Regions from separate parts of the Afifella sp. YEN Y35 genome, predicted to be linked through region 1. Evidence: predicted binding sites of a transcription regulator. Region 1 holds the regulator's gene; each other region holds the start of a gene.
What was found. Region 1 encodes PhoB, which activates phosphate uptake and scavenging genes when phosphate is short. Its sites were predicted from a motif close to TGTCATNNANCTGTCAT; they were not measured.
Positions count from the first base shown of each region.

Region 1 (3,233 bases):
ATCCACCTTCCTCAGATGCCTCAACCGGATGAACGACACGATCGACATCGCGCGCGTCTCCGGCCACATCACGCTCGACGGCGAGAACATCTACGACAAATCGCTCGACGTCGTGGAGCTCAGGGCCCGGGTCGGCATGGTCTTCCAGAAGCCGAACCCGTTCCCGAAGTCGATCTTCGAGAACGTCGCCTACGGGCCGCGCATTCACGGCCTCGCCTCCGGCAAGCGCGACCTCGAAGAGATCGTCGCCACGAGCCTGCAGCGCGCCGGCCTCTTCAACGAGGTGAAAGACCGGCTCGACGAACCCGGCACCGGCCTCTCCGGCGGCCAGCAGCAGCGCCTTTGCATCGCCCGCGCGATCGCCGTGAACCCGGAAGTCATCCTGATGGACGAGCCGTGCTCGGCACTCGACCCCATCGCCACCGCCAAGGTGGAAGAGCTGATCGACGAATTGCGCGAGAACTATACGATCGTCATCGTCACGCATTCGATGCAGCAGGCGGCGCGCGTCTCGCAGCGCACGGCCATGTTCCATCTGGGTTATCTCGTCGAGGAGGGGCCGACGGACATGATGTTCACCAACCCCACCGACAAGCGCACCCAGGACTACATCACAGGCCGCTTCGGCTAATCGGGAGAGGAGTGAGCCCCGTGTCTGAACATATCGTCACCTCCTATGACGAGGAATTGCGGGAACTCGCCCGCTCCATCGCCGAAATGGGCGGTCTCGTCGAACAGCAGCTCGACGAGGCGGTGAATGCGCTGTTGAGCACCAATGCGCAGCTCGCCCAGGACGTCATCCTCGGCGACCGCCAGATCAACCAGATGCACTACCAGATCGAAGAGCGGGCGATCCTCGTCATCGCCAAGCGCCAGCCGATGGCCCAGGATCTGCGCGAAACCGTCGCCGCGATCCGCATTTCGCACGATCTGGAACGCGTCGGCGACCTCGGCAAGAACATCGCCAAGCGCGCGCTCGCCATCGAAGACCAGCGGATGAACCACCAGCTTCGCCGCGGTGTCGAACATCTGGCGAGCCTCGGCCTGCGCCAGCTCAAGGACGTGCTCGACGCCTATGGCTCGCGCGACGTGCAGAAGGCGATCTCGGTGTGGCGCTCCGACGACGAGATCGACGCCATGTATGTGTCGCTGTTTCGCGAGATGCTCACCTACATGATGGAAGATCCGCGCAATATCGGCATGTGCACGCATCTTCTCTTCTGCGCCAAGAACATCGAGCGCATCGGCGACCACGCCACCAACATCGCCGAGACGATCACCTATCTCGTCACCGGCAAACAGATGGAACGCGCGGCGACTGCGCCGTCCGCGGGCTGACGGAGTGAGCCATGCAGGTGCCCCGGATTCTCGTCGTCGAGGATGAAGAACCGCTGACGCTGCTTCTGCGCTACAACCTGGAGGCGGAAGGCTATTCCGTCGACACGGTGGGGCGCGGCGACGATGCGGAGCTGCGCCTTCTGGAAGAGGCGCCCGACCTCCTCGTGCTCGATTGGATGCTGCCGGGCCTTTCCGGCATCGAACTCTGCCGCCGCGTCAGAATGCGCGAGGCCACCTCAAAACTCCCCGTCATCATGCTGACGGCGCGCGGCGAGGAAGACGAACGCATCCGCGGGCTCGCCACCGGCGCCGACGATTATGTCGTCAAACCCTTCTCGGTGCCGGAGCTGATGGCACGCGTGAAGGCACTCCTGCGCCGCACGCGCCCGGAAATGGTCGCCGACAAGCTCGCCGCCGGCGATCTCGAACTCGACCGCGGCACCTTCCGCGTCTTCCGCGGGGGGCGCGAGATCCATCTCGGCCCGACGGAATTCCGGCTTCTGGAATTCCTGATGCGCAGCCCGGGGCGCGTCTTCACCCGCGAGCAGCTCTTGAACGGCGTCTGGGGCCGCGACGTCTATGTCGACGAACGCACCGTCGATGTGCATGTCGGCCGCCTCAGAAAGGCGATCAACCGCGGCCGCATGCGCGACCCGATCCGCACCGTCCGCGGCGCCGGCTACGCCCTCAACGAACAGTTCGTCACCACCTGATTTTTCCGGAAATCCGCGCAGCAGGCACCCTTCCTCTCCCCTCTGGGGAGAGGTGCCCGCGCAGCGGGCGGTGAGGGGTGGACGAAGAACGGATCTCGGCGCGGGATGAAAGCCCACCCCTCATCCGGCGGGCTTCGCCCGCCACCTTCTCCCCACAGGGGAGAAGAACGGGAGCGCTGCAACGCCCTTGCGGCGAGAAGCGTGTCCGCGCGGCTCCCGCACGAGGCAGCGAGAGCTTCTTCGTTGTGGCTTCGCACCAGCGAAGGCCAGAACGTGCTCTCATCAGTGCCGTCGCAATGACCCTTATCGCTGCGATTTCCGTGGCCGCTACGATTTCCGTGGCCGTTGCAATTGAGAACAGCGTCGGCTGGACCCTCCATTCCTCTCCCCTCTGGGGAGAGGTGCCCGCGAAGCGGGCGGTGAGGGGTGGACGAAGAACGGATCTCGGCGCGGAATGAAAGCCCACCCCTCATCCGGCGGGCTTCGCCCGCCACCTTCTCCCCACAGGGGAGAAGAACGGGAGCCCGCTGCAATGCCCTTGCGGCGAGAAGCGTGTCCGCGCGGCTCCCGCACGAGGCAGCGAGAGCTTCTTCGTTCGCCTGTGGCTTCGCACCAGCGAAGGCCACGAACGTGCTCTCATCAGTGCCGTCGCAATGACCCTTATCGCTGCGATGTCCGTGGCCGCTACGATTGAAGAACAGCGCCTGCAGCAGGCTCCATTCCTCTCCCCTCCCCTTTGTGCTTGGGGGGAGAGGTGCCCGCGCAGCGGGCGGTGAGGGGTGGACGAAGAACGGATCTCGGCGCGGGATAAAAGCCCACCCCTCATCCGGCGGGCTCTGCCCGCCACCTTCTCCCCAGAGGGGAGAAGAACTGGAGCGCGCTGCAACGCCCTTGCGTCAGATGCGCTCGTCATCCGCAAGGCGAGATGAAGAGCGTCCAGCAGGCACCCCGCCGAAAACCGCTATTTCGTCCCGTACATGCGGTCGCCGGCATCGCCGAGGCCCGGCAGAATATAGCCGTGATCGTTCAAATGGCTGTCGATCGCGGCCGTCACCACCGGCACGTCGGGATGGGCGGCACGGAAGCGCTCCACGCCTTCGGGCGCCGCCAGCAGGCAGACGAAGCGGATATCCTTCGCCCCGCGCTCTTTCAGGCGCTGGATCGCGGCGATCGCGGAATTTG
Region 1 covers NZ_CP180203.1:2,738,443-2,741,675, forward strand. The annotation lists gene pstB (phosphate ABC transporter ATP-binding protein PstB) at 1-631, shown strand, start outside; gene phoU (phosphate signaling complex protein PhoU) at 652-1,338, shown strand; gene phoB (phosphate regulon transcriptional regulator PhoB) at 1,356-2,051, shown strand; gene upp (uracil phosphoribosyltransferase) at 3,013-3,233, opposite strand, start outside.

Region 2 (3,233 bases), 1.5 Mb from region 1:
GAGCGGGCATCGCCGCCGCGGGAGCACTCGGCTGGTTCATCGGCCGAATGCTGTCGTCGAGGCGGTGACAAGTGGTGCGTCGCGCAGATGGTTCAAATGGTGCATGGCGAGCTTTAAGACGGCACGAAATGAAATTCTAAGCGTTTGCTGTTAGGAAAAGCGCCGGAAGAAAAGGCTTCTGAAGGAGGGCGCATGCAGGCCACCGTTCTGGTTGCCGGCGGCAACGGCTACATCGGCAGCCATGTCGTGGTCGAGCTGGCACGGGCGGGCTATCGGCCCGTCATCGTCGACAATCTCGCCAATTCGCATCCCGAGGCTGCGCGCCGGGTCGGCCAGATCGCCGGGGCGGAGATCCCCCTCCTCGTCGGTGACATTCGCGACGCAGCTTTTCTCGACCGAGTTTTCATCGAAAACACGATCGACGTCGTCATCCATCTCGCCGGCCTCAAGGCTGTGGGCGAATCCGTGGAGAAGCCGCTCGCCTACTACGATGTGAATGTCGGCGGTGCCGTCTCGCTGTTTGAGGCGATGGCCCGCCACACGGCGACACGGCTCGTCTTTTCGTCCTCGGCCACCGTCTATGGGGAACCGCAGACCGTGCCGATCGACGAGAGCTTTCCGGTGGGCGGGGTCACCAACCCCTATGGTCGAACCAAGATGATGATCGAGGAGATCATCACCGATACGGTCGCCGCCGACATGGCCTGGCAGGCGATCAGCCTGCGTTATTTCAATCCCGTCGGCGCCCATGAGAGCGCACTCATCGGCGAAGATCCGATGGGCATTCCGAACAATCTCTTTCCCTATATCGCCCAGGTCGCGGTCGGGCGGCGGGACCATCTGCGCGTCTTCGGCGGCGATTATCCGACCCACGACGGCACCGGTGTGCGCGATTACATCCATGTCGTCGATCTCGCCCGGGCTCATGTGAAGGCGACGGAAGCGCTTCTTTCCGGCGGGGTGGCGCCCGGCACGCACCGGCCGATCAATCTCGGCACCGGCCGGGGCTACAGCGTCCTCGACACCGTGAAGGCCTGGCGGCGAGCCACCAACCGGTCGATCCCTTACGAGATCGTGGAGCGCCGCGCCGGCGACATCGCCACATGCTACGCCGACCCGAAGCTCGCAGCCGAACTTCTCGGCTGGCAGGCCGATCTGGATCTCGACGCCATGTGCCGCGATCACTGGCGGTGGCAGAGTCAGAACCCGAACGGCTACACCGGAGATTGAGCCCGAGCCTCAGAGAGCTCAGTCGAGCCGGACCGGGTTTGACCACGCAAGACGCCCGGCCGCATCGGCAACGATGAGGCGGAACCAATCACCTTCGAAACGCTCGCTCGACAGGCGTACGCGCGTCAGGTCCCGCCCCCATTGGTTCTCCGATTTCGCGCCACGACCGACAAGGGCGACATTGACCGCCGGCGAGCATTCCACCAGCACCTCGCCATCGGCGATGGAAAACCCTTCGATCACTGGACCCTGGCTGGAATAGAAAAGGCCGGCCTTGAGCGCCTCCAAAAGCGCTTCGGGCGTGTTCTCCGCAGCCTTCACCATCACCCAGGCTGCGAGCCCTTCCTCATATTTGAAATGCGTATCGTCGGACGCAAAGGCGGAGAGCGCATAGCCTTCGTTCAGGAGCTCATCGAGAAGATAGGTCCCGTCGGCACGCGCGGTTTCGAGATCGCAGGTGTAATTGTAGATCTCGACGGAATGGGCATGCGCCGCCATCGCACGGCCGTCTTCGATCGTGAGACCGGACCATTGCGGATGGGCGATCCCGACGAAGGCGCCCGCCTCACGCGCCCGCTTCGCGAGCGCGAGCCCGTCCTCGGCCTTGCCGGTCGCCTCGAAATCTTCAGGCAGCCCGGCGGCCAGAATATGCCACAGCTCGCCATGGCTGGTCGCATCGGCATGAAGTTCGGCACCGAGAAGCGTCGTGAAGCCCGTGCTGCGAAACAGCCGCGTATCCGTGACCGGAAAATCGAAGCGGCTGAGAAAATGATCCGACAGGCAGAGAAAATCGTAGCCGGCGTCGCGGTAATGGGCGCAGACCGCCTCAGGCGACAGCCCCCCGTCCGAGCGGTCGGAATGTGTGTGAAGATTGCCGCGCCAGAAACGGCCCGGCGCCTGAAATGCCCGCATACCCATGGAGAACCCCCTCACTCAACCGAGGAGAAGCGATATGACGCCTCCATGGCAAGGCAATGACAGAAGGAGGATGAGCGCGCGTGCGATCGAAACTGGTTTCGACGAATGCCCCTCAGGCGGCCTCACTCGTCAAATTCCAGCCGAGCTGGCTCGAAATCTGCCGGGCAGCCGCCATGTTGCGCTGGATGATGGCGGCGAACGCGGCGCCGCGCGCATCCATGCCGGCGACCGAAACGCCGAGCCCGCCAAGCACATTGCCGCTCGCATCGCGGATCGGCGCGGCCGTGCACACCGTCGCCGGGCGAAATTCGCGGTCGTCGACGGCATATCCCTGCACGGCAACGGCAGCGATCTCCCGGCGCAATCTCGCCTCGTCCGTGATGGTATTGTCCGTGTAGGAGCGGATTTCCACTCGCGCCAGAAGCGCATCGAGAGCAGACGGTGACAGTCCCGCGAGGAGCACCTTGCCGAGCGCGGTGCAATGGGCGGGACGATGGCTCACAGTATGAGACGGAAGGCGGCCCTGCGGCTCCGCCTTTTCCAGATAGCAGATCTGGCCGTCGACAAGCGTCGCGATTTGGACCGTCTGGCCGATGGTGGCGCACAAATCCCGCATGATGGGACGCGCGAGGCTCGTGAGCTCGCCGCGCGATTGCGCACCGGGCTGCAGACGCGCGAGGCTCGGACCGATGCTCCAGGTGCGCGTCTTCGGCCGCCAAAGCGCATAGCCGCCATCCGCCAAACTGCGCAAAATGCGCAAAACAGTACTTTTATGCAGACCGACGCTGCGACTGACTTCCGTTAGGGAAAGCGGCTCCTCGGCCGCGGCCAGAACTTCCAGGATGCCGAGCGAACGATGCAGCACCTGGATGGAAGATCCGGACGAAGCGCGCGCATTTCCTGCACTTTCGTCGCCATTTGATTGATCCACCGTGACACCGCTCATCTTCTTAATCCCGACACGTGCCGCAGGAAATCGGCACCTCATAGGCCAATCATCGCGCCGTCCATGCAGTCTCGCACGACCGACTGCACGCACATTCGCCTCTGCAAAGGCAGCCACAAAGCCAAGCCACCAGCAAAGG
Region 2 covers NZ_CP180203.1:95,380-98,612, reverse strand. The annotation lists gene ACK8CP_RS00450 (SDR family oxidoreductase) at 1-68, shown strand, start outside; gene galE (UDP-glucose 4-epimerase GalE) at 193-1,230, shown strand; gene ACK8CP_RS00440 (CehA/McbA family metallohydrolase) at 1,249-2,148, opposite strand; gene ACK8CP_RS00435 (IclR family transcriptional regulator) at 2,261-3,094, opposite strand.
Region 2: the regulator PhoB is predicted to act here: its motif matches at 2,183-2,199, upstream of ACK8CP_RS00440 (CehA/McbA family metallohydrolase).

Region 3 (3,233 bases), 1.5 Mb from region 1:
GATCCCACGCGGGGCGGCGATCCGCTGCTCTTCCAGCATCTTTTCTGGTTCTACTCGCATCCGGCCGTCTACATCATGATCCTGCCGGGCATGGGCGTCGTCTCGGAGATCATCACCTGCTTCGCGCGGCGCCGCGTCTTCGGCTACACGGCGATGGTCCTCGCGATCCTCGCGATCGCCGTCATCGGTTTCTTCGTCTGGGGCCACCACATGTTCGTCTCGGGCCAGTCGTCCTATGCGAACCTCGTCTTCTCGTTCCTCTCCTTCATGGTGGCGGTGCCCTCGGCGATCAAAGTCTTCAACTGGACGGCGACGCTGTTTCGGGGCCGCATCACCTTCGAGGCGCCGATGCTCTATGCGCTCGGCTTCGTCGGCCTCTTCACCATGGGCGGTCTGACGGGGCTCTTTCTCGCCTCCGTGCCGATCGATCTCCATGTGCACGACACCTACTTCGTCGTGGCCCACTTCCACTACATCATGGTCGGCGGCATGGTGTCGGCCTTCTTCGGAGGCCTGCATTTCTGGTGGCCGAAGATCACCGGCCGGCTTTATCCGGAACGCTGGGCGCAGGCGGCGGCGATCATGATGTTCGTCGGCTTCAACACCACCTTTTTCCCGCAATACATACTCGGCTATCTCGGGATGCCGCGGCGCTACCATGCCTATGCGCCGGAGTTTCAGATGTTCCACGTCGCCTCGACGCTCGGCGCCGTGCTTCTGGCCGTCGCCTATCTGATGCCGCTCTTCTATCTCGGCTGGTCGCTTTTCTTTGGGCGCGTTGCCTCGGCCAATCCCTGGAAGGCGACGGGGCTCGAATGGACGACGGCTTCTCCGCCGCCCCAGCACAATTTCTTTTCCACGCCGGTCGTCCGCGAGGATCCCTACAATTACCACCCGGAGGGGACACCGAAGGATGCGTGAGATCAGCCCCTTCGCTGGCATTGTTGCCGAACAGTTCGACGACCGTGGCCAGCAGCGGCAGGCGGCCGAGTTCGGCATGTGGATTTTCCTCGGCACCGAGGTCTTGTTCTTCGGCGCGATCTTTCTCGGCTATACGCTTTATCGCATGGCCTATCCGGCCGCGTTCGAGGAGGCCGGACGCGAGACGCTCGTCCTCATCGGCAGTGCCAATACGGCAATTCTCCTGATTTCGAGTCTGACCGCCGCACTTGCCGTGAAGGCCGCGGAATTCGGGCGTTCGCGCCTCGTCGTCAGGCTGATTGCGGCGACGATCGCGCTCGGCCTCGTCTTCCTGGCGCTCAAGGGCTACGAATACCACCACGACATCGAGAGCCATTTCGTCCCGGGCGACCCTCTCTTCGACCTTTCGGAACACGCCGTGATCTTCGTCTCCTTCTACTGGGCGATGACCGGCATCCATGCTCTCCATATGGCGATCGGGCTCGGGGCCTGGGCGGTCGTCGCGATCCTCGTCCATCGCGGGCGTGTCGTGCCCGACAAGACCAGCACAATCGAGGTCGTGGGCCTCTACTGGCACTTCGTCGACACGATCTGGATCTTTCTTTACCCGCTTCTCTATCTCGTGGGGCGGTCATGATGGCGGGGCGGAACGATCGGCGTGAGCCTGACCTGCGGCAGCTTCTCTTTCCCGAATTTTTCGTCTGGGCGGCGCTGATGGTGCTCTTCCTCGCCTCCTGGTGGGTCGCCTATTGGCCGATCGGCATCTGGAAGGTGGTCGTCAATCTTGCGGTCGCCGTTGTGATGGCGGGCCTTTCCTCAGTGGTTTTCATGCATCTCTCCAGATCCGGCGCGCTGTTGCGCCTTGCAGCCGGCGCCTCGGGCCTGTGGCTCGTCGCGCTCTTCGTTCTGACGTTTAGCGATTATCTCACGCGCTGACGCCGGGACGGTTCTTCCTTCGATGCTTCATCTTCCCGTCATCCGCGCGACATTTCGTGTTTGCGCCCCGCGTCTATGCGAGGTCTCGGCCTTGTGCGGTCCGCTTTGCCATCGCGTTTGCCATCGAGGAAAATTAGCCCATGAAGCACGTTCTCGTTCGTTCGGCCTTTGCCGCCGGCGCCCTTTTGGGTGTGGTCTGCGGCTTTGCAGCCGATGCGCTCGCCCAGGATTCCCACCCGCAGGATGCGCGTCCGCAGGCGCAGCTCGGCCCGCGGCCTTTCTATCTCGTCAACGACATGGACGAGGGCGAGCTCAAGGATGCGCTGAAGGCCTGCGAGACTGGGCCGTTCTATCGCACGGCTTTTTCCATCGGCCATCGCGGTGCGCCGATGCAGTTTCCCGAACACACCCGCCAGTCCTATCAGGCGGCGGCCGTGATGGGGGCCGGCATCATCGAATGCGACGTCGCCTTCACCAAGGATCGCGAGCTCGTCTGCCGGCATTCGCAATGCGATCTCGCCACGACGACCGATATTCTCGCCCACGACGATCTCGCTGCGAAATGCACGACCCCGTTCAGCCCGGCCTCCGGCGACAAGAAGGCTGAGGTGAAGTGCTGCACGTCCGATCTGACGCTTGCGGAGTTCAAGTCGCTCAAGGGCAAAATGGATGCGGGCAATCCGGATGCGACGAGCGTTGCCGAATTCATGGATGCGACGCCGTCCTGGCGCACCGACCTCTACGCCACGAACGGCGAGCTGATGTCCCACAAGGAATCGATCGCGCTCTTCAAGGATCTCGGGGTCAAGTTCACGCCCGAGCTCAAGGAGCCGAGCGTGGAGATGCCGTTCGAGGGTGAGTACACCCAGGATGACTACGCCCAGCAGATGATCGACGAATACAAGGAGGCGGGCGTCGATCCGAGCGACGTCTATCCGCAATCCTTCCAGCTCCGCGACATTCTCTTCTGGATCAAGAACGATCCGGAGTTCGGCAAGCAGGGTGTCTTTCTCGATGATCGTGACGAGACGCTCGAAGGCTTCGATGCCAACAATCCGGAGACGTTTGAGCCGTCGATGCAGGAGCTTGCCGACGAGGGCGTGAAGATCATCGCGCCGCCGAGCCATATGCTCCTCACCCTCGACGAGGCGGGAGAGATCGTGCCGTCCGCCTATGCGAAGGCTGCGAAGGAGGCGGGACTTCGGATCATCACCTGGTCGCTCGAGCGCTCCGGCACGCTGACCGATGGTGGCGGCTACTACTATCAGTCGGTCAAGGATGCGATCTCGCATCCGGGCGACGAATACGAGGTGATCGACGTGCTCGCCAAGGATGTCGGCGTTATCGGCATGTTCTCCGACTGGCCGGCGACCGTC
Region 3 covers NZ_CP180203.1:109,784-113,016, forward strand. The annotation lists gene ctaD (cytochrome c oxidase subunit I) at 1-921, shown strand, start outside; gene ACK8CP_RS00505 (cytochrome c oxidase subunit 3) at 914-1,558, shown strand; gene ACK8CP_RS00510 (cytochrome C oxidase subunit IV family protein) at 1,555-1,857, shown strand; gene ACK8CP_RS00515 (glycerophosphodiester phosphodiesterase family protein) at 1,998-3,233, shown strand, end outside.
Region 3: the regulator PhoB is predicted to act here: its motif matches at 1,894-1,910, upstream of ACK8CP_RS00515 (glycerophosphodiester phosphodiesterase family protein).